4 regions of the Pararhizobium sp. genome follow, and region 4 is predicted to be linked to each of the others. Evidence: predicted binding sites of a transcription regulator. Region 4 holds the regulator's gene; each other region holds the start of a gene.
The links. Region 4 encodes PhoB, which activates phosphate uptake and scavenging genes when phosphate is short. Its sites were predicted from a motif close to TGTCATNNANCTGTCAT; they were not measured.
Positions count from the first base shown of each region.

Region 1: ACQY8Q_RS11820 (alkaline phosphatase) is a predicted target of PhoB. The motif match lies at 1,921-1,937, and genes of this name have one in related genera.
Region 2: ACQY8Q_RS10630 (DUF2794 domain-containing protein) is a predicted target of PhoB. The motif match lies at 4,687-4,703, and genes of this name have one in related genera.
Region 3: ACQY8Q_RS25490 (DUF47 family protein) is a predicted target of PhoB. The motif match lies at 2,603-2,619, and genes of this name have one in related genera.

Region 1 is NZ_CBDIHY010000003.1:1,295,263-1,302,566, reverse strand. Features, by position in the region: gene ACQY8Q_RS11830 (lytic murein transglycosylase) at 1-273, opposite strand, end outside; gene ACQY8Q_RS11825 (aspartate-semialdehyde dehydrogenase) at 541-1,575, opposite strand; gene ACQY8Q_RS11820 (alkaline phosphatase) at 1,993-3,750, shown strand; gene ACQY8Q_RS11815 (hypothetical protein) at 4,095-4,556, shown strand; gene ACQY8Q_RS11810 (ABC transporter ATP-binding protein) at 4,561-5,253, shown strand; gene ACQY8Q_RS11805 (ABC transporter permease) at 5,250-6,551, shown strand; gene ACQY8Q_RS11800 (MFS transporter) at 6,713-7,304, shown strand, end outside.
Region 2 is NZ_CBDIHY010000003.1:1,052,014-1,059,317, reverse strand. Features, by position in the region: gene ACQY8Q_RS10650 (ABC transporter ATP-binding protein) at 1-50, shown strand, start outside; gene ACQY8Q_RS10645 (ABC transporter permease) at 47-2,599, shown strand; gene ACQY8Q_RS10640 (Bax inhibitor-1/YccA family protein) at 2,824-3,567, shown strand; gene ACQY8Q_RS10635 (N-acetyltransferase family protein) at 3,700-4,257, shown strand; gene ACQY8Q_RS10630 (DUF2794 domain-containing protein) at 4,259-4,666, opposite strand; gene ACQY8Q_RS10625 (DUF1223 domain-containing protein) at 5,055-5,759, opposite strand; gene acnA (aconitate hydratase AcnA) at 6,022-7,304, opposite strand, start outside.
Region 3 is NZ_CBDIHY010000003.1:4,059,030-4,066,333, forward strand. Features, by position in the region: gene ACQY8Q_RS25480 (putative bifunctional diguanylate cyclase/phosphodiesterase) at 1-890, shown strand, start outside; gene ACQY8Q_RS25485 (inorganic phosphate transporter) at 933-1,934, opposite strand; gene ACQY8Q_RS25490 (DUF47 family protein) at 1,934-2,578, opposite strand; gene ligA (NAD-dependent DNA ligase LigA) at 2,685-4,844, opposite strand; gene recN (DNA repair protein RecN) at 5,029-6,702, opposite strand; gene ACQY8Q_RS25505 (outer membrane protein assembly factor BamD) at 6,737-7,304, opposite strand, start outside.
Region 4 is NZ_CBDIHY010000003.1:1,994,567-2,001,870, reverse strand. Features, by position in the region: gene argF (ornithine carbamoyltransferase) at 1-672, opposite strand, end outside; gene ACQY8Q_RS15270 (aspartate aminotransferase family protein) at 719-1,918, opposite strand; gene ACQY8Q_RS15265 (GcrA family cell cycle regulator) at 2,352-2,885, shown strand; gene ACQY8Q_RS15260 (VOC family protein) at 2,899-3,276, shown strand; gene phoB (phosphate regulon transcriptional regulator PhoB) at 3,298-3,981, opposite strand; gene phoU (phosphate signaling complex protein PhoU) at 4,089-4,799, opposite strand; gene pstB (phosphate ABC transporter ATP-binding protein PstB) at 4,878-5,693, opposite strand; gene pstA (phosphate ABC transporter permease PstA) at 5,706-7,028, opposite strand; gene pstC (phosphate ABC transporter permease subunit PstC) at 7,025-7,304, opposite strand, start outside.

The DNA of each region.
Region 1 (7,304 bases), 700 kb from region 4:
ACGCTTCTGCATGAACTGGCTCAGCGACAGCTTGAAACTCTTCTGGCCACGGTCGGCGCGGATCGTTGCCTTGTTGTAGGTGACGTTGGCAAAAGCCTTGTTCAGCACCGCAGGGCTGATGCCCCGGCCCGCAGCTTCGCTCTTGAAGTCCTGAACCCAGGTGTCAAAGCCTGCCGATGTGTTGCCGCATTGCGCGGCCGATGCCTGCGCGGGCAATATTGCAGCTGCAATGATTGCCGTGAAACCTGCCAGTACGCACTTCGCCTTGTGCATGAAAAACCCCGTATTGCCTGAATCTAATGTGTGTCCGCAAAATGCCAGTCTTTGCGGCCTCTGTCACGATTGCCAGTATCAGGAGGGAGCGTTTCACGTGAATCCTCCCTTCGACTATGAAAAATCGTCACAAATGCCTTTTACAAAGAAGCCTTGCATCCCGTTTTACGGATCATGCAAGGCCTTCTACCAAATCGAGATGATAGAAACCCTTCGGGTGGTATCATCAAGATTTGGTATAATTGGTTAAAACTTTATATTTTCTGCTCAGGCAGCCTGTTTCTTTGCCTTGATCAGGCCGCGATTGACGAGAAGCTCGGCAATCTGGATGGCATTGAGGGCGGCGCCCTTGCGCAGGTTGTCGGAAACCACCCAGATATTCAGGCCGTTCTCGACAGTGGCGTCCTCGCGGATGCGAGAAATATAGGTCGCATCTTCGCCAGCCGATTCGTAAGGCGTGATGTAGCCGCCGTTCTCATGCTTGTCGATGACGATGCAGCCCGGGGCTTCGCGCAGGATATCGCGGGCCTGGTCGGCAGTGATCTCGTTTTCGAATTCGATGTTGATCGCTTCGGAATGACCGATGAACACCGGAACGCGCACGGCCGTGCAGGTCAGCTTGATCTTCGGATCAAGAATCTTCTTGGTTTCGGCCATCACCTTCCATTCTTCCTTCGTGTAGCCGTCTTCCATGAACACATCGATGTGCGGGATGACGTTGAAGGCAATGCGCTTGGTGAACTTCTTGCTCTCCATCGGATCGGCGACGAAGACGGCGCGGGTCTGGTTGAACAACTCGTCCATGCCATCCTTGCCGGCGCCGGAGACCGACTGGTAGGTGGAGACAACGACACGCTTGATCTTGGCAAAGTCATGCAGCGGCTTCAGCGCCACGACGAGCTGGGCGGTCGAGCAATTCGGGTTGGCAATGATGTTGCGCTTGGTGAACTGGGTAATGGCGTCGGGGTTCACTTCCGGAACCACCAGCGGCACATCCTGATCGTAGCGCCAGGCCGACGAGTTGTCGATGACGACGCAGCCCTGCGCGCCGATCTTCGGCGACCACTTCAGCGATACGGCACCACCGGCCGACATCAGGCAAATGTCAGTATCGGAAAAATCATAGTTTTCGAGGTTCTTGACCTTCAGCGTCTTGTCGCCGAAGGAAACTTCGGTGCCCTGGCTGCGGGCCGAGGCCAGCGCCACGACTTCATCAGCCGGAAAGCCCCGTTCCTCGAGGATGTTCAGCATCTCGCGGCCGACATTTCCGGTCGCACCGGCAATAGCAATCTTGAAACCCATTGTCTTTGCTCTCTTTCTGTCTCTCCGCGGGGCTTTGGGGGGAAACCCGCCGGCCAAAGGCGCGGGTTTCAGGTCCCCGGCCGTGCCGGGGAGAGAGCGGTGGCCAGAGACGTCAGACGGTTTTCGTCGTCGTTTTGGCCGTTGTTTTGGAAGATATCGAGAAAGAACGAACCCGCCCGGCAGCGAATGCCGGGGCGATCAGCGCAGCGATGGCGTAACCAAAACGGTGCATAGTGGTTCCTTTTCCGCTGCTGCTCTTACGCGGTTTTGATGGAGAGTCAATAGAAAGCTGAGAACGCTGGTCAGGAAGGCTGAGGTGCCCCTGCCGTCAAAACGTTACGGAAGCGTCATGCCGCTGTCATCCGCGCTGACTATTGCGAGCCGTCAGTTCGAAACGAAACCACAAGGGGGTTTTCCATGCGTATGCTTCTGTCGGCGCTTGCCGCCACGACAATCCTCGCTGGGGCCGCACAGGCCACCACCGTTTATCCGCTCGATCGCGCAACGATCCTCGCCGGCTCACCCTTCGATTTCAAGGTCGAGTTCAAGTCCGTCGTCAAGCCGGAAGATGTCAAGATCACCGTCAACGGCCAGGATTACAAGACCGTGCTTGGCAAGGAAGCCGAATTCGTCGCCGAAGAAAAAGGCAAGGAAGACAAGATCCTCGGCTCGGCCCTGATCGCCCGCGATCTCGTCCTGCCCACCGAAGGCGCCTACAAGATTGAAGTGACCGCCGGCTCGGAATCGAAATCGGTGACCTGGGATGTCTACAATACCGGCGAAACCCAGAAGGCCAAGAACATCATCTTCCTGCTCGGTGACGGCCTTTCCGTTGCCCACCGCACCGGCGCCCGCATCATGTCGAAGGGCATGACCGAAGGCAAAGCCAATGGCCGCCTCAACATGGACGACCTCGACCACATGGCCTTTGTCGGCACCTCTTCGACCGAAGCGATCGCCACCGACAGCGCCAATACCATGTCGGCTTACATGACCGGCCACAAGACCGCCGTCAACGCGCTTGGCGTCTATGGCGACCGTACGCCCGACAGCCTCGACGACCCGAAGGTCGAAACCATCGCCGAAGCCATCCGCCGCCAGACGAAGAAGTCGATCGGCATCGTCTCGACGGCTGAAATCGAAGACGCGACGCCGGCTGCCGTCGTTGCCCATACCCGCAAGCGCGCCGACAAGGAACAGATCGTCGGCATGATGTTCGACGTTAAACCGGACGTCATTCTCGGCGGCGGCTCGGCCTATTTCCTCGGCAAGGACATCCCCGGCTCCAAGCGCAAGGACGACAAGGACTATATCAAGCTGTTCCAGGAAGCCGGCTATACGCTTGCTACCGATAAGTCGGAACTGCAGACCGCAACCGGCACCAATACCGGCAAGATCCTAGGCCTCTTCCACACCGGCAACATGGATACGACGCTGGACCGCGAGTTCCTGAAAAAGGGCACAGTCGAGAAGTTCCCGACTCAGCCGGGCCTGGTCGACATGACCAAGGCTGCTCTCGGCGAATTGTCGAAGAACGAGGAAGGCTTCTTCCTGATGGTTGAAGGCGCCAATATCGACAAGATGTCCCATCCGCTCGATTGGGACCGTGCACTCGTTGAAACCATCGAATTCGACAAGGCAGTCGGCGTTGCCCGCGAGTTTGCCGCAAGCCATCCGGACACGCTGATCGTCGTCACCGGCGACCATGCCCACGGCGTTTCGATAATCGGTACCGTCGATGATGAAAAGCCCGGTACCGAAATGCGCGAAAAAGTCGGCACCTACGCTGAAGCCGGATTCCCGAACTATACCGACGAAAACAAGGACGGTTATCCAGACAAGGTTGACGTCACCCGCCGCCTGTTCCTCAGTGCCAACAATGGCCCGGATCACTACGAGACCTTCCGTCCGAAGCTTGATGGTCCCTTCGTTCCGGCAATCCAGAATGAGAAGAAGGAATACATCGCCAACGAAGCGTACAAGGATGTGCCCGGCGCTGTCTTCGTGCAGGGCAATATCCCGAAGAGCGGCGATAGCGGCGTGCATGCCGTTGATGACGTCGTCCTGCAGGCGGCCGGCCCGGGTGCTGAAGGCTTCAAGGGTTATATGGAAGAAAGCGATATCTATCGCATTCTCGCCGATACCCTGGCGCTCGGCGTCAAACAGACCAACTGATCCATAATCGCGTCCGGCGGGCTGCGTGCAGCCCGCCGGAAAGCTCTAAAATGGATATTTGGGCGGTACGGACACTCAATTTCCGTCATTCCTGTGCTTGTCACAGGAATCCAGCCAGCCCAAGTCCTTGGGCTGAAAGAGTCTTTTGACCCGACAGAGGTCGGGTCTCTGGATCCCCGCCACAAGGGCGAGGATGACGGGTGGTGGGGTTGCCCAATGCCAAAAATCCCCCGCAGAGGGATTGGCAGTTCTCACGACGCCATTACCCAACGATAACAAACGAACTTCGTTAGCCGGTTTTCCGTTTTTCCCGGCCTGACGTCATAAGTTAAGGTGGACGCCCGATGACCGGTCCCTTTGCAAGAACCACGCGCCGCGATGCGCTACGCCTCTTGGCCGGTTTGCCTTTGCTCGCGGCTGCGCGCCCCGCCGCTGCCATTCCATCCCTGTCCTTCGATGAGCTCTACAGCAAGTTCGGCGTTCTCGGGCTGGAGTTCTCCGAAAAGGTAAAGTCGCTTGCCGGCCAGGAGATAACCATCAACGGCTTCATGGCGCCGCCGCTGAAGGCCGAGGCCGCCTTCTTCGTGCTCACCGAAATTCCGATGTCGATCTGCCCGTTCTGCTCCACGGATTCGGATTGGCCGGACAATATCGTCGTCGTCTATCTCGGCGAAAAGCAGACATTCGTGCAGCCGTCCCAGACGATCGCGGCACGCGGCGTTCTTGAGTTCGGGTCATGGACCGATCCGGAAACCGGCTTCGTCAGCCTCTTGCGGTTGCGCAATGCCGAATATGCTTCGGTCTAGCCCGGTGCTGTCGCTCGATCTCAGCCATGTCTCGGTTTCCTATCCGGGCCTTCCCACGCCCGTTCTCGATATCCCTTCGCTGTCCATCGCTGCGGGTAGCCGTGTTGCGGTCACCGGTGCGTCTGGCTCTGGCAAAAGCACGCTGGTCAATATCCTGACCGGGCTTGAGCACTGCGCGCGTGGTGGCTCTGTCCAATGGGGTAGCACCGATATCGCCGTGATGCCGGAACGCAGCCGCGATCGCTGGCGCGGCGCGCATATCGGCCTCATCATGCAGGATTTCCATCTGTTCCCGGGCTTGAGCGCGATCGATAACATCCTCCTGCCCGCCCGCCTGTCGCGCGCGATGAAGCCGGGTGATCCGGATCGGGCGCTGATGCTGCTCTATGCCGCTGGCCTTTGCCGCGCCGAGCAGAAAGTCGAGACCATGTCACGTGGCGAGATGCAGCGTGTTGCGATTGCGCGGGCGTTGCTTCGAAAGCCCGGCGTGCTGATCGCTGATGAGCCGACCGCAAGTCTCGACAGCGACAGCGGCGATGCGGTCGCCCGTCTGCTGATCGATCTGTCCGTCAGCAATGAAAGCACACTGATCGTCGTGTCGCACGATCCGCGGCTGACCGGCAGGCTCGATCGCCGCATCACGTTGTCGGCTGGCCGCATCGCGTCGGATCGAGAGCACCGGGAGAAGGCGGCATGACCCGTTTCATCCTTGCAGATCTGCGCCGTCTCTGGGCGGGCTCGCTGGTCGTCGTTCTTCTGATCGCCTTTGCCACTGCACTGGGCGTCGCCGTCACATTGCAGGAACGGGCGCTGAGACTTGGCAGCGCCCGTGCCGCCGACCGGTTTGATCTTGTCATTGGCGCTCCAGGCAGCGAAACGCAATTGTTGCTCTCCTCCGTCTTCCTGCAACCGTCTCCCTTGCCGCTGATGTCTGGGGATGTGCTGGGCAAGCTTGTGGCCGATCCGCGTGTGTCCTGGGCCGCCCCCGTCGGTTTCGGCGATTCCTTCTCCGGCTATCCGATCGTCGGCACTTCCACTGCGCTCACTGCCAATCTGTCAGCGATGTCGGAGGGCCGCGTGTTTGCAACGGCGGGCGAAGCCGTGATTGGTGCCGCCGTGACACTGCCGCTCGGTTACGAAGTGAAACCGACGCATGGGCTTGCTGCGCTCGGCGGCGAAACCCATACTGAACTTGCCTACCGCATCACCGGCCGTCTTGCGCCGACGGGCACCTCCTGGGACCGGGCGATCCTGGTGCCGATCCAGTCGGTCTGGAGCTTGCATGGAATGGAGGCGCGCAATCATGAGGCGGAAGAAGCGCATGCGGAAAAACCGACCGGAGATCCGGCAGCGGCGGTGCCTCACGACGAGGCCACTCATCACGATGACGATCACAGCCATGGCGAACACGCGGCCATTGATCCCGATGCCCCGCTCGATGAACATTGGACGGCGGCAACGCCCGGCCTTCCGGCCATCCTCGTCAGGCCGAAGACCATCGCCGACGCCTACAAGCTGCGGCAGGATTATCGCGGCAATGGTACGCTTGCGGTTTTCCCGGGTGAGGTGCTGACCAATCTCTACGCGACGCTCGGCGATGCCAAGCGTGTTCTGTCGGCGGTCGCCGTTGGTGCGCAGATCCTGGTGGCCGCCGCTGTCCTGATGGTCACCGTCATGCATATCGGCCAGCGCCGGCGGCAGATCGGCGCTCTGAGGGCATTTGGCGCGCCGCAATCGGCGGTGCTGATGATTGTCTGGCTGGAGCTGTTCATTCTCATTGCGCTTGGCATTCTCTCAGGCTTTGCCATCGGCTACGGTGCTGCAATGCTGCTGTCGGCGATGTTTTCGGGTGAAAGCGGCATTGCCTTGCCGGTCGGTTTCATCCGCGCCGATCTGAAGAGCATAGCCGCCATCGTGCTGTTCTCCGCGATCCTTGCACTGGCGCCGGCGCTTCTCGCATACCGCCAGTCTCCGGCCGCCGCCCTTCGGGCCTGATCGGTCGCATTCGACTAAAGTCATAATCCCAAAGCCGCTCTGCCACCCCAAGGGGTTTTCTGCCATTTTGGTCTTATGGCGCATTCCGCTTTTGAATCAGGGAGGATTCGGGGGCAACTGAGGGTGCGCGCAAAGCCGTTTTTGAGTGGAGGACAAACGAAATGGCAGATGTCGCAGTGGCGCCCGGTGCAAAGGCTGCACCGATGACGGGCGAGCAGAAGAAGGTGATTTTCGCCTCTTCGCTCGGCACGATCTTCGAGTGGTATGATTTCTATCTCTACGGTTCGCTGGCCGTCTATATCGGCGCGACCTTCTTTTCCCAATATCCGGAAACCACCCGTAACATCTTCGCCCTTCTGGCGTTTGCGGCAGGCTTCCTCGTGCGTCCGTTCGGCGCGCTGGTGTTTGGCCGTCTCGGCGATCTCGTCGGCCGCAAATACACCTTCCTCGTCACCATCGTCATCATGGGCCTGTCGACGTTCCTCGTCGGTATCCTGCCCGGTGCCGCTTCGATCGGCATCGCCGCTCCGATCCTTCTGATCGTGCTGCGCATGCTGCAGGGCCTGGCGCTCGGCGGCGAATATGGCGGTGCTGCCACCTATGTGGCCGAACACGCGCCACAGGGCCGGCGCGGTTACTTCACCTCGTGGATCCAGACGACGGCAACGCTCGGTCTGTTCCTGTCGCTGGTGGTCATCGTTGCCGTGCAGATGATGCTGGGCAAGGAAGCCTTCGCTGCCTGGGGCTGGCGCA
Region 2 (7,304 bases), 940 kb from region 4:
GTCATGAGCCATCCGCTTCCGCTTCGCTGTCCAAGGTCGCGTCCGCATGAGGGCCGCTGCTTTCGGCGGTTTCCGTCTTGGACTGGCCTTCCGCTTAGCGCTGCGCGAAATGCGCGGCGGTCTGCGGGGGTTCTATATCTTTCTCGCCTGCGTGGCGCTGGGAACGGCGGCGATCGCCGGGGTCAACTCGCTGTCGCAGTCGATCACCGGCTCGATTGCCAGCCAGGGCCGCGAGCTTCTGGCGGGCGATATCCGCTTCGAACTCAACAACCGCGTCGCAACCGACGAGGAAAAAGCGTTCATCGATAGCCTTGGCGCGGTCTCCGTCTCGTCTGGCCTGCGCTCGATGGCCCGGCTTCCGGATGGCTCAAACCAGGCGCTGGTCGAGCTGAAAGCCGTTGACGGTGCCTACCCGCTTTACGGCACGTTTGACAGCGAACCGGCGGCACCGCTTGGCGATATGATCGCTGAAGACAATGGCGTTTACAAAGCACTTGCCGCGCCGCTTCTGCTTGAGCGTCTTGGCATCCAGACAGGCGATGAGATCCTGCTCGGGACCGCGCGCGTCCGTGTCACTGGCACCATTGTGCGCGAACCGGATGCCCTTTCGGACGGTTTCGGGTTTGCGCCGCGCCTGCTGATCTCCAAGCAGGCCCTTGACGCCTCCGGTCTCGTACAGACGGGCAGCCTGGTCGAGCATACCTACAAGGTGAAGGTCGCCGACAGCTCCAGCGTGCCGGCCTTGCGCAGGCAGGCGGAGGAAAAGTTTCCGCAGGCCGGATGGTCTGTTCGTACCAGCCAGAACGCCGCCCCTGCACTGACTGCCAACATCACCCGCTTTTCGCAATTTCTCACCCTTGTCGGGTTGACAGCTCTGATCGTCGGCGGCGTCGGTGTCGCCAATGCCGTGCGCTCCTATCTCGATTCCAAGCGCGGCGTCATCGCCACGTTCAAATGTGTCGGCGCCCCGGCCTCGATGGTCACGACCATCTATCTTATCCAGATCCTGCTGATTGCCTTTATCGGCATCGCTATCGGGCTGATACTTGGCGCGCTCATTCCGTTCATCGCGGCGCAATTCCTTGCGGGTGTGCTACCGGTATCGACGGCGTTTGAGCTCTATCCGGGCGCACTTGGTCTTGCCGCCGTGTTCGGCCTTTTGACGTCGCTCGCCTTCGCCATCCTGCCGCTCGGCCATGCGCGCGAAGTGCCGGCGACCGCACTGTTTCGTGAACAGGGGTTCGAGCGCGCGCGTCTGCCGTCCTGGCCCTATCTGGTGGCTGCTGCTCTTTGCCTCGGGGCTTTGGCAGGCCTTGCGATCTTTACGGCCTATGACCGCAAGATTTCGCTGACCTTCCTGGGTGCCATCGCCTTTTCGTTCGTCGTGCTGCGCGGTGTCGCCATTCTGGTCGCCATGCTTGCCCGCCGCGCGCCGCGCGTCAGTTCGCCGGCCCTTCGGCTTGCCATCGGCAACATTCATCGCCCCGGCGCGCTGACACCCTCGGTGGTGCTGTCGCTCGGCCTTGGCCTGGCGCTTCTGGTGACACTGGCGCTGATCGACGGCAATCTACGCCGCGAACTGACAGGCAATCTGCCGGAACGGGCACCGAATTTCTTCTTCGTCGATATCCAGAGCGCCGAGGTCGAGGGTTTCCGCTCCCTGCTGCAGACAAGCCTGCCGGAGGGCAAGGTCATCGAAGTGCCGATGCTACGCGGTCGTATCCTCGCCTTCAACGGCCAGGACGTGACCAAGATGAACGTTCCGGCTGCCGGTCAATGGGTGCTGCGCGGCGACCGAGGCATCACCTATGCCAAAAACAAGCCCGAAAATTCGACATTGACCGAGGGCGAATGGTGGGCACCGGATTATACCGGCGAGCCGCTGGTGTCGTTTTCGTCGGAAGAGGCCGGTGAACTCGGCCTGAAGATCGGCGATACCGTCACCGTCAATGTACTTGGCCGCAGCCTGACGGCCCGGATCGCCAACTTCCGCAAGGTCGAGTGGGAATCCCTGTCGATCAACTTCGTCATGGTGTTCTCGCCCAACACCTTTGCCGGTGCGCCGCATGCCTGGCTTGCCACCGTGATCGATCCGGGTGCGACAGCGCAGGAGGAGGCAGCCACTCTGAAGGCCGTCACCAATGCTTATCCGACGATCACCAGTGTCCGGGTCAAGGATGCGCTTGATATCATCAACGTGCTGGTCGGCCAGCTGGCGACAGCCATCCGCGCTGCCGCTGCTGTCGCCCTCGTCGCGTCGATCCTGGTGCTTGCCGGGGCGCTTGCGGCCGGCAACCGGGCACGCACTCACGATGCCGTGGTCTTGAAAACACTGGGTGCCACACGCTCGACACTGATCCGCGCGTTCTGCTACGAATATGCCATCCTCGGGCTGTCGACGGCGATCTTTGCGCTGTTTGCCGGCGGGGTCGCGGCATGGTTTGTGGTTAGCAAAATCATGAGCTTGCCGTCGTCCTTCCTGCCGGATGTGGCGCTGATCACCATGGCTGTCGCCTTGATCGTCACGGTCGGTTTCGGCCTTGCAGGCACCTGGCGGGTGCTCGGGCAGAAGGCCGCACCCGTGCTGCGCGAGCTCTGATTGCCCAGTTAACCGTTAACGCTAACCCCCGAAAGCCCTGAGAATCCGCTTTTCGACGGATTCTCAGGCACGTCGGTCTTGTGCAAGTCGTATTTCGACATCATATTCACCACAGGCATGCTGGAGCCCCGCAGCGGCGCCTGGGTTAAGTGGCTGGCACCCTCGAGGATGCGCCTTTACCGCCCGACACCGTAAACTTAACCGGGGCTTTTAAAGAGGAAACAATGGCTGATCTTAGAAACTACCAAACCCGAATGTCGCCTGCCGGCGCACAGGCGGGGGCCGTAATCGACGAAGGTCTGCGCACCTATATGCTCAAGGTGTACAACCTGATGGCCCTCGGTCTGGCAATCACCGGTATCGCTGCCTATGCTGCGTTCCAGTTCGCGTTTGCGGACGGGCAACTGACAGCGTTCGGCCAGGCGATCTATGTGAGCCCGCTGAAGTGGGTCGTCATGCTCGCACCGCTGGCTCTGGTGTTCTACATGAGCTTCCGCATTAACTCGATGAGCGTATCCGCCGCGCGGACGACCTTCTGGGTCTATGCCGGCCTGATGGGTCTCTCGCTGTCGTCGATCTTCCTGATCTACACCGGCCAGAGCATCACCCAGACGTTCTTCATCACCGCCGCTTCGTTCGGCGCTCTGTCGCTCTACGGCTACACCACCAAGCGTAGCCTGTCGGGCATGGGTTCGTTCCTGATGATGGGCCTGTTCGGCCTGATCATCGCCTCGATCGTCAATATTTTCCTCGCCTCCTCGGCGCTGAACTTTGCGATCTCGGCTATCGGTGTTCTGATCTTCGCAGGCCTCACCGCCTACGATACCCAGAAGATCAAGGAAATGTACTTCGAAGCAGACAGTGAAGATGCTGCTGGCCGCAAGGCCATCATGGGCGCGCTGACGCTGTACCTCGACTTTATCAACCTGTTCCTGTTCATGCTGCGCTTCCTCGGAAACCGCAATTAATCGGGAACTAGGTACTTCTGAAAAGGCGGCTTCGGCCGCCTTTTTTGTTGCCTGCATTTTGGCAAAGCCGCACGCTTGAATGGCTGAATGCGATATGGCAGAGGAGGGACACTCTTCCAGACAGGTCTGCCCATGTCCTTTATCCTGCGCGATGCGACCCTATCGGACATCCAGGCCATCACCGCGATCTATCAGGACTCCGTCCTGAACGGAGTCGCCTCCTATGAGATGACGCCGCCGGGCGAAGCCGAAATGGCCTCGCGCTTTTCTGTCATCACCGGCAATGGTTATCCTTATATCGCTGCGGTCGATGCGGACGGCATCCTCCTGGGTTACGCCTATGCCTCGGCATTCCGGACCCGCACCGCCTACCGGTTCATGGTCGAGGATTCGATCTATTTGGCGCCTGATGCACGCGGCCGTGGCGTGGGCAGAGCCTTGCTTGCCGACCTGATCCGGCGCTGCACGATGCTTGGTTTCCGGCAGATGGTCGCCGTCATCGGCGGCGCGCATCCGGCATCGGTCGCGGTCCATCGTGCAGCCGGTTTCGAGCATGGCGGGTTGATGAAGGGTACGGGTTTCAAGCACGACCGCTGGCTGGATACGATCATCATGCAATTGCCGCTCGGCGAGGGGCTGACGACCGATCCTGAGCCGGGCGTCTACCCCGATACGCTCTACCGGGGCTAACTCAGGTCTTGATAACCTTCAGCATCTTGTCGAAAACTTTGAGGACCTGCTGCAGGTCGTGGCCACGCTTCAAGATCATGCCGTGCGTATTGGCGACGCTGAAGGCGCCTTGCTTGGCTGAAAGTTTCGGGTTCTTTTCGATCCGGAACAGCGGCATTTCACCCGAGCGCTTGAATACCGAGAAGACCGCCTTGTCGCGCAGATGGTCCATCGCATAGTCGCGCCATTCGCCTTCGCCGACCATGCGGCCATAGACCCTGAGGATCATATCCAGCTCGCGGCGGTGGAAAGTGATGGGAAGTGTGTCCTGATTGCTGCTGCGATATTCGTGCAGATTAACAACCACATCGGACGATTTCTGCCTTTCGGAACGGGTCTCGCCTTGCGGCAAATCCGGCTGATCAGTCATCGGTACTCCGGCCTTTTATTGTGACAGGACGGTTACAGTTTGCCTGACCTTGGCTGAAATGCAAGCAGCAGGCCGGGCGAAATAGGGGATGGCTTTTTTCACCGTGCCGCATTTCAAACAAACCGACGCCCCATTTGACAAGGAAACTCGCGCTTGCTGGCACGAGGGAGTCCTTCCGAGTGTCGGCCTGCATGTCTGTTTGGGATTTTCTGTCTCGAGCGTGTGCAGCAATGGAGCGGCTAGCCAAAGCGTCCTTCGGGCGCGGTTGCTCCGGACGCCATGTCGATCGGGTGCTGTCTGCGCCTGCAAAACATGGCCGGTTCGGTCCGGCATCTTCGAACCCTCAGCCCCAGCCCCTCGATGCTGCCGGGCCGAACCAGATTATCCGTCAGTTGGCGGTTTTATCCGCCATGACGGTCGTGGCGCCGACGATGGCGCCGGGCGTTTCACTGTCCTTCATCTTCTGCAGCAGCACGGCACAGCCGCCGTTTTCGCCCTCATTGAGGATGGAAGCGGGCAGTACGAAACTGGCAGGCTTGCCGTCCCACATGCCGATCGTCTGGATGTCTCGGACGGAGTGCCAGTAGGAAATCTTCTTGCCGCTGTTTTCGCCCTTCTTGACGTCGACAAGCTGCTGCCGGTTGAAATAGACGACGACGACATTGGCCTTGCCCTCGCCCGCGCCTATCTTGATGTCGATCTCGTCCTTGCGGACGCTGGCGGAGACCGGAACGGCGAGACCTTTTCCTGCATCATTCATCGCCGAAAGGCGATTGTTGATGCCGTCTATATCGGCGCCATTGATGTGGTCGCGGCCGTTGAGCACCGCCTGTGGCGTATAGACACCGCTGCGGCCGAGCATTTTCGCATAGGCATATTGCCGGGCTGTGTTGTCCTTAGAAGCCAGCGTATCGGTCCAGCCGAGATAATTCCAGTAATCGACGTGATAGGACAGCGCCACGACCTTGCCGTCGTCGATCAGCGTCTTCAATGCCGCGTCCGCCGGCGGGCAGGAGGAGCAGCCCTGGCTGGTGAACAGTTCCACGACGCCTGCCGGCTTCACCATATCTTCGGCCACAGCTGGCATCGCCATGAGGCCAAGGCCACAGGCGAGCATGATGCGGCGAACGGTGCTTGATCCAGACATCGGGACTTCCATTTCAAGGGTGTAGCATTTCAACGGGCGGTATCTCAGCGGTGTTGTACATCTGTACAGTCTCTGTTGGCATCCTTCATACGCCGCTCCCCTTTCAACGGAAAATCACGTTGGAGTGAGGCTTGCGGCTCCGGTAATCACAAAAAAAGCCGGGGCTTGTGAAAGCCCCGGCTCCATTCATGCCTGCATCAAAGATGCATCAAGCAGCAGCCAGGTCGCGCAGAACAGTCTGCAGGATGCCGCCATTGTTCATGTAGGTGACCTCATCGAGCGTATCGATGCGGCAGACCAGCGGAACATCCTTCACCGTGCCATCGGCATAGGTGATCCTGGCGACGCGCTTTTCGCGCGGCTGGACATTGGCGAGACCGTCGATCGTGACGCTCTCGTCGCCCTTCAGGCCGAGCGATTCCCAGGTCGTGCCTTCCTCGAAGACGAAGGGTACGATGCCCATGCCGACCAGGTTGGAGCGGTGGATACGCTCGAAGGACTGGGCGATCACGGCCTTGACGCCGAGCAGGTTGGTGCCCTTGGCGGCCCAGTCACGCGACGAGCCGTTGCCGTATTCGACACCGGCGAAGATGACCAGCGGCACACCTTCGGCCTTGTACTGCATGGCGGCGTCGTAGATCGACATCTCTTCCTTCGAAGGATAGTGGATCGTGTAGCCGCCTTCCTTGCCGTTCGGTCCCATCATGTGGTTGCGGATGCGGATATTGGCAAAGGTGCCGCGCATCATCACTTCATGGTTGCCACGGCGCGTGCCGTACTGGTTGAAGTCGGCAATGCCGACGCCATGGTTGATCAGGTAAGCACCGGCAGGCGACGCTGCCTTGATCGATCCAGCCGGCGAGATGTGGTCGGTGGTGATCTTGTCGCCGAACAGGCCAAGGACGCGGGCGCCCTTGATGTCGGAGATGCCCGAACCGGTCTTGCCCATGCCGACGAAGTAGGGCGGGTTCTGGACGTAGGTCGAGTTGTCATCCCAGGCGTAGGTCTGGCCTTCGGGAATCTGGACGGCCTGCCAGTTGGCGTCGCCCTTGAACACGTCGGCATATTTCGATGCGTAGAGTGCGCGGGTGACGTATTTCAGGATGTATTCCTGGATTTCCTGCGATGTCGGCCAGACGTCCTTGAGGAACACCGGCTGTCCATCGCTGCCGATGCCGAGCGGCTCGGTGGTCAGGTCCTTCTGGACCGTACCGGCGAGCGCATAGGCAACGACCAGCGGCGGCGAAGCGAGGTAGTTCGCCTGAACGTCCGGCGAGATACGGCCTTCGAAGTTGCGGTTGCCCGAGAGAACGCCGGACATGATCAGGCCCTTCTCGTTGATCGTCTTCGAGATCGGCGCCGGCAGCGGGCCGGAATTGCCGATGCAGGTCGTGCAGCCGAAACCGACGAGGTTGAAGCCCAAGGCATCCAGCGAATCCTGCAGGCCGGACTTGGACAGATACTCGCCGACAACCTGGGATCCAGGTGCGA
Region 3 (7,304 bases), 2.1 Mb from region 4:
TGGCCAGCGCTGATTTCGCACTCTACCGGGCAAAGCAGGACGGTGGCGGTACCATGCTGATGTTCAAACCTGAGATGCGCAGCGATTCGCTCGCCCGGCGGGCAACCCAGGACGAACTGCTGCGCGCGCTAAAGAATAACGAGTTGGTCTTGTACTATCAGCCGCAGGTTTCGCTGGCAGACGGGCATATCCTGGGTGTGGAAGCGCTGATCCGCTGGCAGCATCCGCAGCACGGCCTGCTCTATCCCGCCAATTTCCTGCCGGCAGTGGAATCAAGCTCGCTCGCTTTGCCGGTCGGCTGGTGGGTTCTGCGCGAAGCCTGCCGTCAGGCGGCGGCATGGCGGGCAATCGGCCTGCCGCCGATCAAGGTCAGCGTCAATCTCTTCGCAGCCCAGTATCGTGCCGGAACCCTTGTTCAGCATGTCATAAGCGCGCTTGCGGAACACAACCTCCCGCCGTCCGCCCTTGGTCTTGAGGTCACGGAGACGATCGCACTTCTCAACGACGACAACGCTTTTGCAGCTGTACACCACCTGCGCGATCTCGGCGTCGGCATCGCCTTCGACGATTTCGGCACAGGCTTTGCTTCGCTGAGTTCGCTGCAACGGTTTCCTCTGACGACACTGAAGATCGACCGGTCATTCATCAGCGAGATGACGGAAAACCCACATGATGCGGCCATCACCAGGGCCATGTTGACGATGAGCAACGAACTTGGGCTGGAAACGATCGCCGAAGGCATCGAGACCGAGGAACAGGAGCTCAGCTTGCGGCGGCTGGGATGCAAGGCCGGTCAAGGATATCGCTATGGCAAGGCGCTTCCGCCAGAACAGACCGCCGTGCTCCTGGCCAGAGGTTTCGCGGGTCAAATCCCCATCAGGATGCATTGAAGCGCGGCCCGATCTTCCAGACCGGTTAGCCACGCTTCGGATTTAAAGCAGGCCGACTAGGAAATAGAACAGCGCGGAAATCAGCGCTGCGGCCGGAAGCGTGACGATCCAGGCAATCAAGATATTGCCCGCAAGACCCCAGCGCACCGCCGAGACACGCCGCGCCGCACCGACCCCTATGATAGCACCGGTAATCGTGTGGGTAGTCGAGACCGGAATCCCCAGCCATGTCGCGGCAAACAGGGTGATCGCTCCGCCGGTTTCCGCGCAAAAACCTTGCATCGGATTGAGCTTGGTGATCTTCGAGCCCATCGTGTGGACGATGCGCCAGCCACCGAACAGCGTGCCGAGCGCCATTGCCGACTGGCAGGTGATGACCACCCAGAACGGTACGTAGAACTTGTCGCCGAGATAGCCCTGGCTGAACAGCAGCACGGCAATAATGCCCATGGTCTTTTGCGCGTCGTTGCCGCCATGCCCAAGCGAATAGAGTGAGGCCGAAATGAACTGCAGGCCGCGAAAGCTGCGGTCGACGGCAAACGGCGTCCGGCGAAGGCAGACCCATGACACGATGAGAACCAGCAGCAGCGCCAGCATGAAACCGATCATCGGCGACATGAAGATGGCAGCCACGGTTTTGAGAAGGCCGGAGAGAACGATCGCATCGCCGCCGGTCTTGGCAAGGCCTGCCCCGACCAGTCCGCCGACCAGCGCATGCGACGAGCTCGATGGAATGCCGAAAATCCAGGTGACGATGTTCCAGATAATCGCCCCCATCAAGGCGGCAAAGATCACCTGTGGCGTGACGATGGACGGGTCGATGATGCCGGTTCCCAGCGTTTCGGCGACATGCAGACCGAAGAACAGGAAGGCGATGAAATTGAAGAACGCCGCCCACATGACGGCATATTGCGGCCGCAGAACCCGCGTCGAGACGATCGTGGCGATCGAATTGGCAGCATCGTGCAGTCCGTTGAGAAAATCGAAGAACAGCGCGACGCCGATCAGGGCGATGAGCAACGGCAGGGCGAGTGTCGCGTCCATCAGACGTTCTCGATCAGGATGCCGCTGATTTCATTGACGACGTCCTCGAAGCGATCGACCACCTTCTCGAGTTCGCCGTAGATTTCACTGCCAATGATGTAGGCCATCGGATTGGACGTGCCGTGACGGCGGAACAGGTCCTTGAGACCTTCGTCGTGCAGCTGGTCGGAGCGCTCTTCCAGCCGGTTGACCTCCTCTGCGATGGCGGTCAGGCGCGGCACGTTGGCGCCGATCCGGTCCAGCAGTGGGATCGCTTCCGCGACCAGCTTGGCGGAATCAGCGATCAAAACGCCCATTTCGCGCATGCGCGGGTCAAAGCTCGTCTGCTCGAACATGCGGATGGTCTTGACCGTCTTGTGCATCATGTCGATGGCGTCATCCATCGACTGGATCAGGTCCTTGATATCACCGCGATCGAACGGCGTGATGAAACTCAGGCGGACCGCCAGCATGACATCGCGCGTGATTGCATCGGCCTGGTCTTCAAGGGCCACGATCCGGTCGCAATGGGCATCAAGGTCGCCCTCGCCGGCAAGCAGTGCTTTCATAGCATCGGCTGCGCTGACGACGGTGCGCGAGTGCGCTTCGAAAAGCTCGAAGAACTTGTCTTCGCGCGGTAAGAGTTTGCGAAACCAACCCAGCATTGTTCAATTACCTATCTTCGCCATTGTCACGAAATTGTCATAAACTGGCAGCCGTCATAGAGAAGACAGGGGAACGAGGAAAGCTTTTAAGGCAAAAGCGGCGCGATTACCCACCGATTAGGACAAACCAACCATCCTCATCGGTGGTTTCGACGCCGAGTTCGCGGGCTTTTTCCAGTTTCGAGCCGGCACCGGGCCCTGCAACCAGAAGATCGGTCTTTTTCGACACCGAGCCCGCCACCTTGGCGCCTAGCCGCTCGGCCATGGCCTTGGCCTCGTCGCGCGTCATTTTTTCCAGCGATCCGGTGAAGACGACGGTCTTGCCGGCGACCGGGCTGGAGCTTGCAACCGGCGCTTCCGCATCCTGCGGCGTCACCTCGTCCAGGAGGCGCGACACCACATCCATGTTGCGCGGCTCCTTGAAAAATTCGACGATCGCGCGGGCGACGACATCCCCAATGCCATCGATCGTATTGAGGTCGCTCCAGGCTTCCGAGGTGATATCGCTTGCGGCTTTCATCGCGTCCGCAAACGCGACGTAGCTTCCATACGAGCGCGCCAAAAGCTTTGCCGTGGTTTCGCCGACATGGCGGATGCCGAGCGCATAGATCAGCCGGTGCAATGCCACCTGGCGCCGGTCGTTGATCGCGTCATAAAGCTTGCGCACGCTGACCTTGCCGAACCCGTCAATATTTTCGAGCTTGGTCAGCGCCGAGGCATTCTGCCGTTTCTCCAGCGTAAAGATGTCGGGCGCTGTCTTGATCGACAGCGCCGGATCGTCGGCCTCGAAGAAGAAATCGATCTGCTTGGAACCCAAGCCCTCGATGTCGAAGGCGTTGCGCGACACGAAGTGCTTGAGGTGCTCGACTGCCTGCGCGCGGCAGACGAAGCCGCCTGTGCAGCGCGTGACGGAATCAAGCTTGCCGGTCTTTTCGTTTCTCTCGCGCACGGCATGGCTGCCACAGACCGGACACACCTTCGGAAACTGATAGCGTTCAGCCGTCTCAGAGCGCTTCTCCATCACCACGTCGAGAACCTGCGGGATGACATCCCCTGCCCGCTGGACGATGACGGTATCGCCGATGCGGATATCGTGATCCTCCTCGCGGATGCGTTCACCGCCATTGCCGATGCCTTCGATGTAATCTGCATTGTGCAGCGTCGCATTGGTGACGACGACACCGCCAACCGTCACCGGCGTCAACCGCGCCACCGGCGTCAGGGCACCGGTACGGCCCACCTGAATGTCGATATTCTCGACGGTGGTGAACGCCTGCTCGGCCGGAAACTTATGCGCCGTCGCCCAGCGCGGCGAGCGCGAGCGAAAACCCAGGCGCTGCTGCAGGTCCAACCGGTCGACCTTATAGACGACGCCATCGATATCGTAGTCGAGATCGGGGCGTTTCAAGCCGATGCCGTTATAGTGTTCAAGGATAGCCTCGATCGACGACAGGCGCTGCGTCAGCGGATTAACAGGAAAGCCCCAGCGCTTGAACACCGCGACCATCCCGGACTGGGTATCGGCCGGCATCTCGGAAATCTCACCCCAGGCATAGGCGAAGAATTTCAGCTTGCGGCTGGCAGTGACCGTTGGATCGAGCTGACGCAGCGATCCGGCCGCCGTGTTGCGCGGATTGACGTAGGTCTGCTTGCCCTCGGCCACCATCTGCTCGTTGAGCGCCAAAAAGTCGCTCTTGCCCATGTAGACCTCGCCGCGAACCTCGACGATCGCAGGCGCATCGGCTGGCAGCGTCTGCGGGATTTCCTTGATGGTGCGGATATTGGCGGTGACGTTTTCGCCGGTCGTGCCGTCGCCGCGCGTCGCGGCGCTGACGAGCCTGCCATTTTCGTAGCGCAGAGACATCGACAGGCCGTCGATTTTCGGCTCGGCGGTAAACGCAATCGAATTATCCGGCAAAAGGCCAAGAAAGCGATAAACGCTGCCGATAAAGTCCTGCACGTCCGCGTCGGAAAACACATTGTCGAGCGACAGCATCGGCCGGGCATGGGTGATCTGCTGGAAAATGCCAGATGGTGCAGCACCAACCTTACGTGACGGGCTATCGGAACGGACCAGCTCCGGAAAGCGCGCCTCGATCTCCTCGTTGCGCCGCTTTAGCGCATCGTAGTCCGCGTCGGAAATCTCCGGGGCATCCTTGCCGTGATAAAGCCCATCGTGATGGGCCAATTCGCCAGCCAGCCGTTCCAGCTCGATAACCGCATCTTCAAGCGTCAAATCTTCAACGGCAATGGATAAGGTCGACATGCTGGGACTCCTGATTTGAGAGTCGTTTTAGAGAATTTTCGCAGAATGGGAAGATGTTGAAAACCACCTCTCCCTGAGGGGGAGGTCGCGCGGACCGCGCGGGTGGGGTGTTCGTTAGGTGATCACAAAGGATCACCCACCCCGGCACTACGTGCCGACCCTCCCCCTCAAGGGGAGGGTAAATTTACACGTTGCCGGCCAGCAAACGCGCTGCGGCCGCCCTCGCCTCGTCGGTCACCGAGGCACCGGCCAGCATGCGGGCGATTTCTTCGGTGCGGGCTTTGTCGTCCATGCGGGCGACGCGGGTAGAGATCGTTTCGGACTTTTCCGCCGAAGGCCCCTTGGAAATCAACAGATGCGTTGCGGCTCGAGCCGCCACCTGCGGTGCGTGGGTGACGGACAGAACCTGAACGGTTTTCGACAGCCGCTTCAGCCGCTGGCCGATGGCATCGGCAACAGCGCCGCCGACACCGGTGTCGATTTCGTCGAAAACCAGCGTCGGGGCCGAGCCGCGATCGGCAAGCGCCACCTTCAGAGCCAAAAGAAAGCGCGACAGCTCACCGCCGGATGCAACCTTCATGATCGGCCCGGGCCGGGTGCCCGGATTGGTCTGGACGTGGAATTCGATCACGTCGATGCCCTCGGCAGCAGCGGCGTTCTGATCGGACGTCACTTCCACCATGAACCGGGCGCGCTCGAGCTTCAGCGCCGGAAGCTCAGCCATCACAGCCTCGGAAAGAGCCGTTGCCGTATTGTGGCGTTTGGCCGAGAGGGCAACGGCCGCCGCGTCAAAAGCGCCCTTGGTCAGGCCAAGCTGCGTTTGCAGCTGTTTCAGCTTTTCCTCGCCCGCATCGAGATCGGCAAGATCGGAAATCATCCGGACGGCAAGCGCTGGCAGCGTCGTCACCGGCACGGAATATTTTCGGGCGGCCGCGCGCAGCGCAAACAGCCGCTCCTCGACACGCTCCAACTCCTTCGGATCGTATTCGGTTTTCCGCAGCGCCGCCTCGACCGCCATCTGGGCGTCGGAAAGCTGGTTGAGCGCAGCGTCGAGCAGCTCGACAGTTTCTTCAAGAAGGCCCGGCGCTTCATGGCTCTTGCGCTCAAGCCTGCGCACCATGGAGGCGATCAGAGGCACAGGTGAGCCATTGCCGTTGAGAAACTCGCTGGCTTCATTGATATCGACGGCGATACGCTCGGCCTTCATCATCCGCGAGCGGCGCTCGGCCAGATCGTCCTCCTCGCCATCCTGTGGTGACAGGGCTTCCAGTTCCTCGACGGAAGAGCGCAGATAATCGGCCTCGCGGGCAGCGGCTTCCACCTTGTCACGGTGCTTCTTCAGCGTCCGCTCGGCATCCTTCCAGATGCGGTAGAGGCCGGAGACGGCCTGCGCCTCTTCGGCAAGACCGCCGAAGGCATCAAGAAGCGTGCGATGGGCGTGGGTATCGACAAGGGCGCGGTCGTCGTGCTGGCCGTGGATTTCGACCAACAACTGGCCTGCCTGGCGCATCAGCTGCACGGAGACCGGCTGGTCGTTGACATAGGCCTTGGTGCGGCCGTCGGCAGATTGCACCCGGCGGAAGATCAGGTCGCCATCATCGTCAATGCCGTTTTCGCGGACGAAAAGCCGGGCCGGATGGCTCATGCCGACATCGAAGACCGCCGTCACCTGCCCCTTGTCGCCGCCATGGCGAACCAGCGAACCGTCGCCCCGGCCGCCGAGCGCCAGCGACAGGCTGTCGAGGAGAATGGATTTTCCAGCGCCGGTCTCCCCCGTGAGCACGGACAGGCCAGCATCGAAGGAAAGATCAAGCCGTTCGATCAGGACGATATCGCGGATCGAAATCTGTGAGAGCATCCCGGTTCAAATCTCTTCGCTGTCTATCCCGGTCCTAGGCGCCCAAAAGCTTCTTGCCTGCGCGCGAAATCCACGAGTTACCGTTTTCACGCGGCTCAAGACCACCACTCTGCAGCAGCTTGTAGCTATCGGAATACCACTGGCTGTCAGGATAGTTGTGGCCGAGAACGGCGGCTGCCGTCTGTGCCTCGGTGGTGATGCCCATGGCGAAATAGGTTTCGACCAGACGCGCCAGTGCTTCCTCGACCTGATTGGTATTCGGGTAGGATTCGACCACCGAGCGGAAACGCGTGATCGCGGCCAGGTATTCCTTGCGCTCGAGATAATAGCGGCCGACCTGCATTTCCTTGCCAGCCAGCTGGTCCTTGGCATAGCGCATCTTGGCTTGCGCATCCTCGACATATTCCGAATCGGGATATTTGGTAATGACCGCCTGCATCGCCTCGATGGTCTTGAAGGCCGGCTTCTGATCCTGTGTCACCGCCGGAATCTGTTTGGAATAGGCAAGACCGACAATGTACTGCGCGTAGGCTGCATCTTCGGATTCGGGATAGAGGTTCAGGTAGCGGCTCGCCCCGTTGATGGCGTCCTGATACTGGCCG
Region 4 (7,304 bases):
GGTGTCGGTGACCACACAATGGGCGCCGTCCACGGCATGTTCCGCATCGTGATAGAGCTTGATCTCGCCGCCATTGTTGCGAGCCCAGTTGAGGATCTTGTCGTCCGGCTCCGAGCCGAGCGGCACGGCCATGTTCATCCGGTAGCCGAAGCGCGCCGAGCCTTCGATGAAGGAATGCAGCACATTGTTGCCGTCGCCGGTCCAGGCAATCGTCTTACCCTTGACCGGGCCTGCATGCTCCTCGAACGTCATGATATCAGCCATGATCTGGCAGGGATGCGTGGCATCTGTCAGGCCGTTGATCACAGGCACGGTGGCGTGCTCGGCCAGTTCCAGCAGCCGGTTATGATCGGTGGTGCGGATCATGATCGCATCGACATAGCGCGACAGGACCTTGGCCGTGTCACCGATGGTCTCGGCGCGGCCGAGCTGCATTTCAGTACCGGACAGGAACAGCGTCTCGCCGCCGAGCTGGCGCATGCCGACATCGAAGGACACGCGGGTACGGGTCGAGGGCTTCTCGAAGATCATCGCCAGCATCTTGCCGGCCAGCGGCTTTTCCGCGGTTCCGGCCTTGGTGTCGGCTTTGCGGACGCGGGCGTCCTCGATGATTGACCTTAAGTCAGTTGTCGTCATGGCAGAAAGATCGAGAAAATGTCTGGTGCCGGCCATTCTATTCAAAGTCCTGTGTTTTTTCAGCGTGTAAGCGAAGCGTCGTTCAGGCCGATGCCTGTCGTCGCTCCGCTGTCAGCTGTTCGGCGGCGCGTTCAAGCCGCGCCAGGCCTTCACGGGCTTCCTCGGCCGTTGTCACGAGCGGCGGCAGCAGGCGGATGACATTCTCACCTGCAGGCACCGCCAGCAGTCTTTCTGCGCGGATGGCCTTCAAGAGATCGGCAGACGGCACCTTGGCCTTGATGCCGAGCATCAGGCCTTCGCCGCGGATTTCCTCGATAACGTCGGGGAACCGATCGGCAAGCGAGGCAAGGCCCTGCCGGAAGACCAGAGAAACATCGCGGACGTTCTGCAGGAAATCGTCTGCAAGGATAACATCGAGAACGGCATTGCCGACGGCCATGGCCAGCGGATTGCCGCCGTAGGTCGAGCCATGCGTGCCGGCGACCATGCCGGATGCTGCTTCCTCGGTCGCAAGGCAGGCACCGAGCGGAAAACCGCCGCCAATGCCCTTGGCAACCGCCATGATGTCCGGCGTGACACCGGCCCATTCATGCGCAAACAGCTTGCCGGTCCGGCCAACGCCAGTCTGGACCTCGTCGAGGATGAGCAGCAGGCCGTATTCGTCGCAAAGGGCACGCAGTTCCTGCATGAACTCCTTCGGTACCGTGCGGATGCCGCCCTCGCCCTGGATCGGCTCGATCAGGATTGCGGCGGTCTCTTCGGTTATGGCGGACTTCAGCGCACCCATGTCGCCGAATGGCACCTGATAGAAGCCAGGCGCCTTCGGGCCGAAGCCTTCCAGGTACTTCGCCTGCCCACCGGCAGCGATGGTCGCAAGCGTGCGGCCGTGGAACGCACCTTCGAAGGTGATGATGTGGAATTTCTCCGGCTGGCCCTTGGAAAAATGATAGCGCCGCGCCGTCTTGATGGCGCATTCCAGCGCTTCCGCACCGGAATTGGTGAAGAACACCTTGTCGGCGAAGGTCACCTCCGTCAGGCGGCGGCTGAGGCTTTCCTGGCCCGGAACCTCATAGAGGTTCGACAGGTGCCAGACCTTGTCTGCCTGCTCTTTCAATGCCGATACAAGATGCGGATGTGCATGACCGAGCGAATTGACCGCCACACCGGCAGCAAAATCAAGATAGCGGGTACCGTCCTCGGCGATCAGCCAGACGCCTTCGCCGCGCTCGAACCGCAAGGGCGCGCGTGCATACGTGTCATAAAGCGGCGTGGCATCGGCCATGGCGCATGTCTCCTCAAACCATCACGGCAATTGTATAATCGGCGTCGTCGACAGGGCTGTGACCAGCCCGTAAAAAATCAAAATGCCGCCTTTCGGCGGCAGAGGCACTATCTTCACTTCGCACTGCGATGTCAACAAAAGCCCATGATTTCCGGCAATTCGCGGCTATACAGCGGAGGCAAATTTTTTAGCCGGATACCCTTGCAAAAATGCCACGCATCGCAAGCAAGTTGGGGAAAACTCAGAAATTGATTCGGTGAGATTCCCCGGACTCTTGTCAGAGAGTCCCCCGGCCTCTACGTTAAGAAATAATTACTAGAGCGCATGCGGCGGACCTAGTCACCAAAAGTGTTATCGCGTTTCAGCCTCGGATCACATCCAGGGCTCGGTGGAGGATTCGACCATCACCAACGCTGGGAATGGAGACAAGACCATGAATTGGACTGACGAGCGGGTCGAAAAACTCAAGAAATTGTGGGCCGAAGGCTTGAGCGCGAGCCAGATCGCTGCACAACTCGGCGGCGTCAGCCGCAACGCTGTCATTGGCAAGGTCCACCGTCTCTGCCTTCCGGGCCGCGCCAAGGCCGGCGGCAGCACCGCAACGGCACGTGCAAAACGCCCAGCACCGTCCGCTGCCCCGCGCGCACCGAACTACACAGCATCGCGCATGACCGCCACCCGCACCGTGACGCGCACCGCCGGTGCAACCGTTATGAAGGAAGAAGTGGAAATCGGCGCGATCGAGGATCAGGAAGCAGCACCGGCCGGCAATAACGTTGTTATTCCGATGTCGCGCCGCCTGGTCCTGACCGAGCTGACCGACCGCACCTGCAAGTGGCCGATCGGCGATCCGATGAAGGAAGAGTTCCACTTCTGCGGCAACGATTCCCCGGATACATCGCCTTACTGCACATTCCACGCCAAGCTTGCGTACCAGCCGTCCGGCGAGCGTCGCCGGGCACGCTGAGGCCGGGCCGGTCGTGCGGTTCGTCAATCCCATCCCGTTCGTGCGGGATATCGGCATCTCGAAGACGTTCTACAGCGAGATACTGGGATTGGCAGTCAGCCGAGACTTCGGCAATTTCGTTATGTTTGAAACGGGATTTGCCATCCATGACGGCAAATCCCTGGAAACGACGGTCTGGGGACAGCCGTCTGTCATTTCCGAGCCCTATGGCCGCCAAAATATCCTGCTCTATTTCGAACATGATCATCTGGATGCGCTTTTCGAGCGCATCGTCGGCAATGTGAACCTCATCCACCCCATCGAGACGCAAGCCTGGGGGCAGCGGGTCTTCCGCTTTTATGATCCGGATGGCCACGCCATCGAGATTGGCGAACCGCTCGGCAACGCCTGACGGTCCTTCCGCATACGGAACTTAGCTTTCCAGCGAATAGCCCGCGCCGCGCACCGTGCGGATCACGTCCAGCATGTTGGAAAAATTCAGCGCCTTGCGCAGGCGGCCGACATGGACGTCCACCGTGCGTTCGTCGACATAGATGTCGTGACCCCAGACACCATCCAAAAGCTGCGAGCGCGAAAAGACGCGGCCGGGCGAGGCCATGAAGAATTCCAGCAGGCGGAACTCGGTCGGTCCGAGACGGACTTCGCGGGTTTTGCGATGGACGCGATGGGTCTCGCGGTCGAGTTCGATATCGCCGCATTTCAGCAGCGTCGATAGCACCTCTGGCTTGGCACGGCGCAGCATCGCCTTGACCCGCGCCATCAATTCCGGCGTCGAGAACGGCTTGACCACGTAATCGTCGGCACCCGTGGCGAGCCCGCGTACCCGCTCGCTCTCTTCGCCGCGTGCCGTCAGCATGATGATCGGCAGACGTTCAGTTTCCGGGCGCTGGCGCAGCCGGCGGCACAGTTCGATGCCGGAAACGCCCGGCAACATCCAATCAAGGATCAGGAGATCGGGAAGGCGTTCCTGCAGGCGCATTTCCGCCTCGTCGCCACGATTGATCGTATCGACTTCGAACCCTTCGGCCTCAAGATTGTATCGAAGGAGGACGCTGAGCGCCTCTTCATCTTCAACAACGGCAATTCTTGGCAACATTCACTTTGGCTCCTTGGCGCCCGGCCGGTTGGCCGAAGGCTTGCCGAGCGGCTCCAGCGGCCGCTCGCGCAACTATTGCGTAGGCATATACTTACCCTATTGCGTGATCAGTTACCGACCGCGCCGACCGTGTTGGCCGTATCGTCCTTCGGACGCTCGCCGACAGGCTGCGCGCCGGTCGCCATGTAGTAGATGGTCTCGGCGATATTGGTGGCGTGGTCGCCAATGCGCTCGATGTTCTTGGCGCAGAACAAAAGATGCGTGCAGGGCGTGATGTTGCGCGGATCTTCCATCATGTAGGTCAGGAGTTCGCGAAACAGCGACGTGTAGATCGCGTCGATCTCGTTGTCGCGCTCGCGGATGCTGTTGGCCTTTTCCGGGGAACGGGATGCATAGACGTCGAGCACTTCCTTGAGCTGAACCAGCGCAAGCTCGGCCAGATGCTCGAGGCCACGGGCCAGCTGACGCGGCAGGCTGGCGGTCGATACGGCGATGACGCGCTTGGCATTGTTCTTGCCAAGGTCACCGACCCGCTCGAGATCGGCCGCAATGCGGATCGATCCCATGATTTCCCGTAGGTCAGCCGCCATCGGCTGGCGCTTGGCGATGGTGACGATCGCCTTTTCGCCGATCTGGCGCTCGGCCTCGTCGAGGATGGCATCGTCGGAGATGACCTTCTGGGCAAGCGCCAGGTCGGAATTGACCAGAGCGCGCACGGATTCGGCCACCATTTGTTCGGCCAGGCCGCCCATCTCGGAGATGCGCCGGGTCAGGTACTTCAGATCTTCGTCGTAGACGGAAGCAATGTGCGTAGACATGATTGTTTTTCCTTGCGATCACAATCCGGGTTGGAAGACCACCACCCTGCCCTTGCGGCAGGGTGGCAAGCTCAATCCTCAGCCGAAGCGGCCCATGATGTAGTCCTGGGTCCGCTGGTCGTCCGGATTGGTGAACATCTTGTCGGTGTCGTTTTCCTCGACAAGATTGCCGAGGTGGAACATGGCGGTGCGCTGCGAAACGCGGGCGGCCTGCTGCATCGAGTGCGTGACGATGACGATCGTGTAGTTCGTGCGCAGTTCGTGGATCAGTTCCTCGACCTTGGCGGTCGCGATCGGATCCAACGCCGAGCACGGCTCATCCATCAGGATGACTTCCGGGCTGACGGCAACGGCGCGGGCAATGCACAGACGCTGCTGCTGACCACCGGAAAGACCGGTGCCGGATTCATGCAGGCGATCCTTCACTTCGTTCCAGAGACCAGCCTTCTGGAGGCTCGACTCGACGATCTGGTCGAGCTCGGCCTTGGTGCGGGCCAAACCATGGATCTTCGGACCGTAGGTGACGTTCTCGTAGATCGACTTCGGGAACGGGTTCGGCTTCTGGAAGACCATGCCGACGCGGGCGCGAAGTTCAACGACGTCGATGCTCGGATCGTAGATGTCACCGTCATCGAGGGTGATCTTGCCGGTGACGCGGCAGCTGTCGATCGTGTCGTTCATGCGGTTGAGTGTCCGCAGGAATGTCGACTTGCCGCAGCCCGACGGGCCGATCAGAGCGGTGACGGTGTTTTCGCGAACGTTGAGGTTTACATCGAAAAGCGCGCGCTTCTCACCGTAGTAAACCGAAACGTCCTTTCCGATCATCTTGAAGGGAACAGTGTTCATTTTCTGGTCCAGCGCCTTTTCAACTGCTGCTTCTGACATCATGTTCATGTTTCTACCTCACTACCAGCGCCGCTCAAAGCGACGCCGCAACAGGATTGCGCCAAGGTTCATGACGACGAGGAAGATCAAGAGGATCATGATCGCACCCGAAGTCCGTTCGACAAATGCACGTTCGGCTTCGTTGGCCCACATGTAGATCTGGACCGGCAGAGCAGTGGACGGGTCCATCGGCGAGCCCGGATAGTCGACGACGAAGGCCACCATGCCGATCAGGAGCAGCGGCGCGGTTTCGCCAAGCGCGTGCGCCAGACCGATGATCGTGCCTGTCAGGACGCCCGGCATGGCGAGCGGCAGGACGTGGTGGAAGATCGTCTGCATCTTGGAAGCACCCAGACCCAAAGCAGCAGAGCGGATTGACGGCGGAACCGCCTTCAAGGCTGCGCGGGTGGCGATGATGATCGTTGGAAGTGTCATCAATGTCAGCACCAGACCACCGACGACGGCAGCCGAACGGGGCATGCCGGCGAAGTTGATGAAGATCGACAGGCCGAGCAGACCGTAGACGATGGACGGAACAGCCGCGAGGTTGTTGATGTTGACCTCGATGAGATCGGTCAGCCGGTTCTTCGGCGCGAACTCTTCCAGATAGATCGATGCCGCGACACCGATTGGAAGGGCAAGCACCAGGACGATCAGCATCATGTAGAGCGAACCGAGAGCGGCGACGCCGATACCTGCAGCTTCAGGACGGCTCGATGCGCCGTAGGTGAAGAGGCCGGTGTTGAACTGCTTGGCCATCGCGCCGGTCTCAGTCAGCTTTTTCATCCATTCGAGCTGCTGATCCTTCACCTTGCGGTTGGCTTCGGCAACGGTCAGGTCGATCTGACCCTTGTTGGCGCTATCGATATTGCCTTCCGCCAGAAGAGAAACATTGGCGGTCGTGCCGATGATGGCCGGATTGGCAACCACCAGATCACGAAGCTGGGTGCGGGAGCTGGCCGAAACCATGTCCGTCGCCTGCTTGACCAGCGGCTTGTTGGCCGGATCGATACCAAGAACCTTGACCAGCGCATCACGCACCAGAAGCGGATAGTTGGCCGTCATCAGCTTGGCGGGATTGGCGCCACGCTCGTTCTTCGGATCGATGATCTGCTCCGAAAACTCGATCGGCAAAGTGATCGCGGTCTGCTGGAAGGCCGTGTAGCCCTTGGAGACGACGGTCCACAACAGAACGAACAGGAAGAACAGGCCGATCAGGATGGCTGCAAGGCCGTAAGCCTTGAAGCGGCGCTCGGCGGCATAGCGCTTCTTGATGCCGATATCACGTCTTGCCTGCGCCGGGCGCACGAAGGTGGACTGTACGGAGGATGTCATGTCGGTCATTCGTACTGTTCCCGATACTTGCGCACGATGTAGAGTGCATAGATGTTGAGGCAGAGCGTGATGGCAAACAGGGTGATGCCGAGAGCAAACGCCACCAGTGTCTGGGGCGAGTTGAACTCAAGGTCGCCCGTCAGCTGATTGACGATCTTGACGGTGACCGTGGTCATCGCCTCGAACGGATTGAGCTGCATGCGGGCGGCAACACCGGCAGCGAGCACAACGATCATGGTTTCACCAACAGCACGCGATGCCGTCAGCAGCAGCGCGCCGACGATA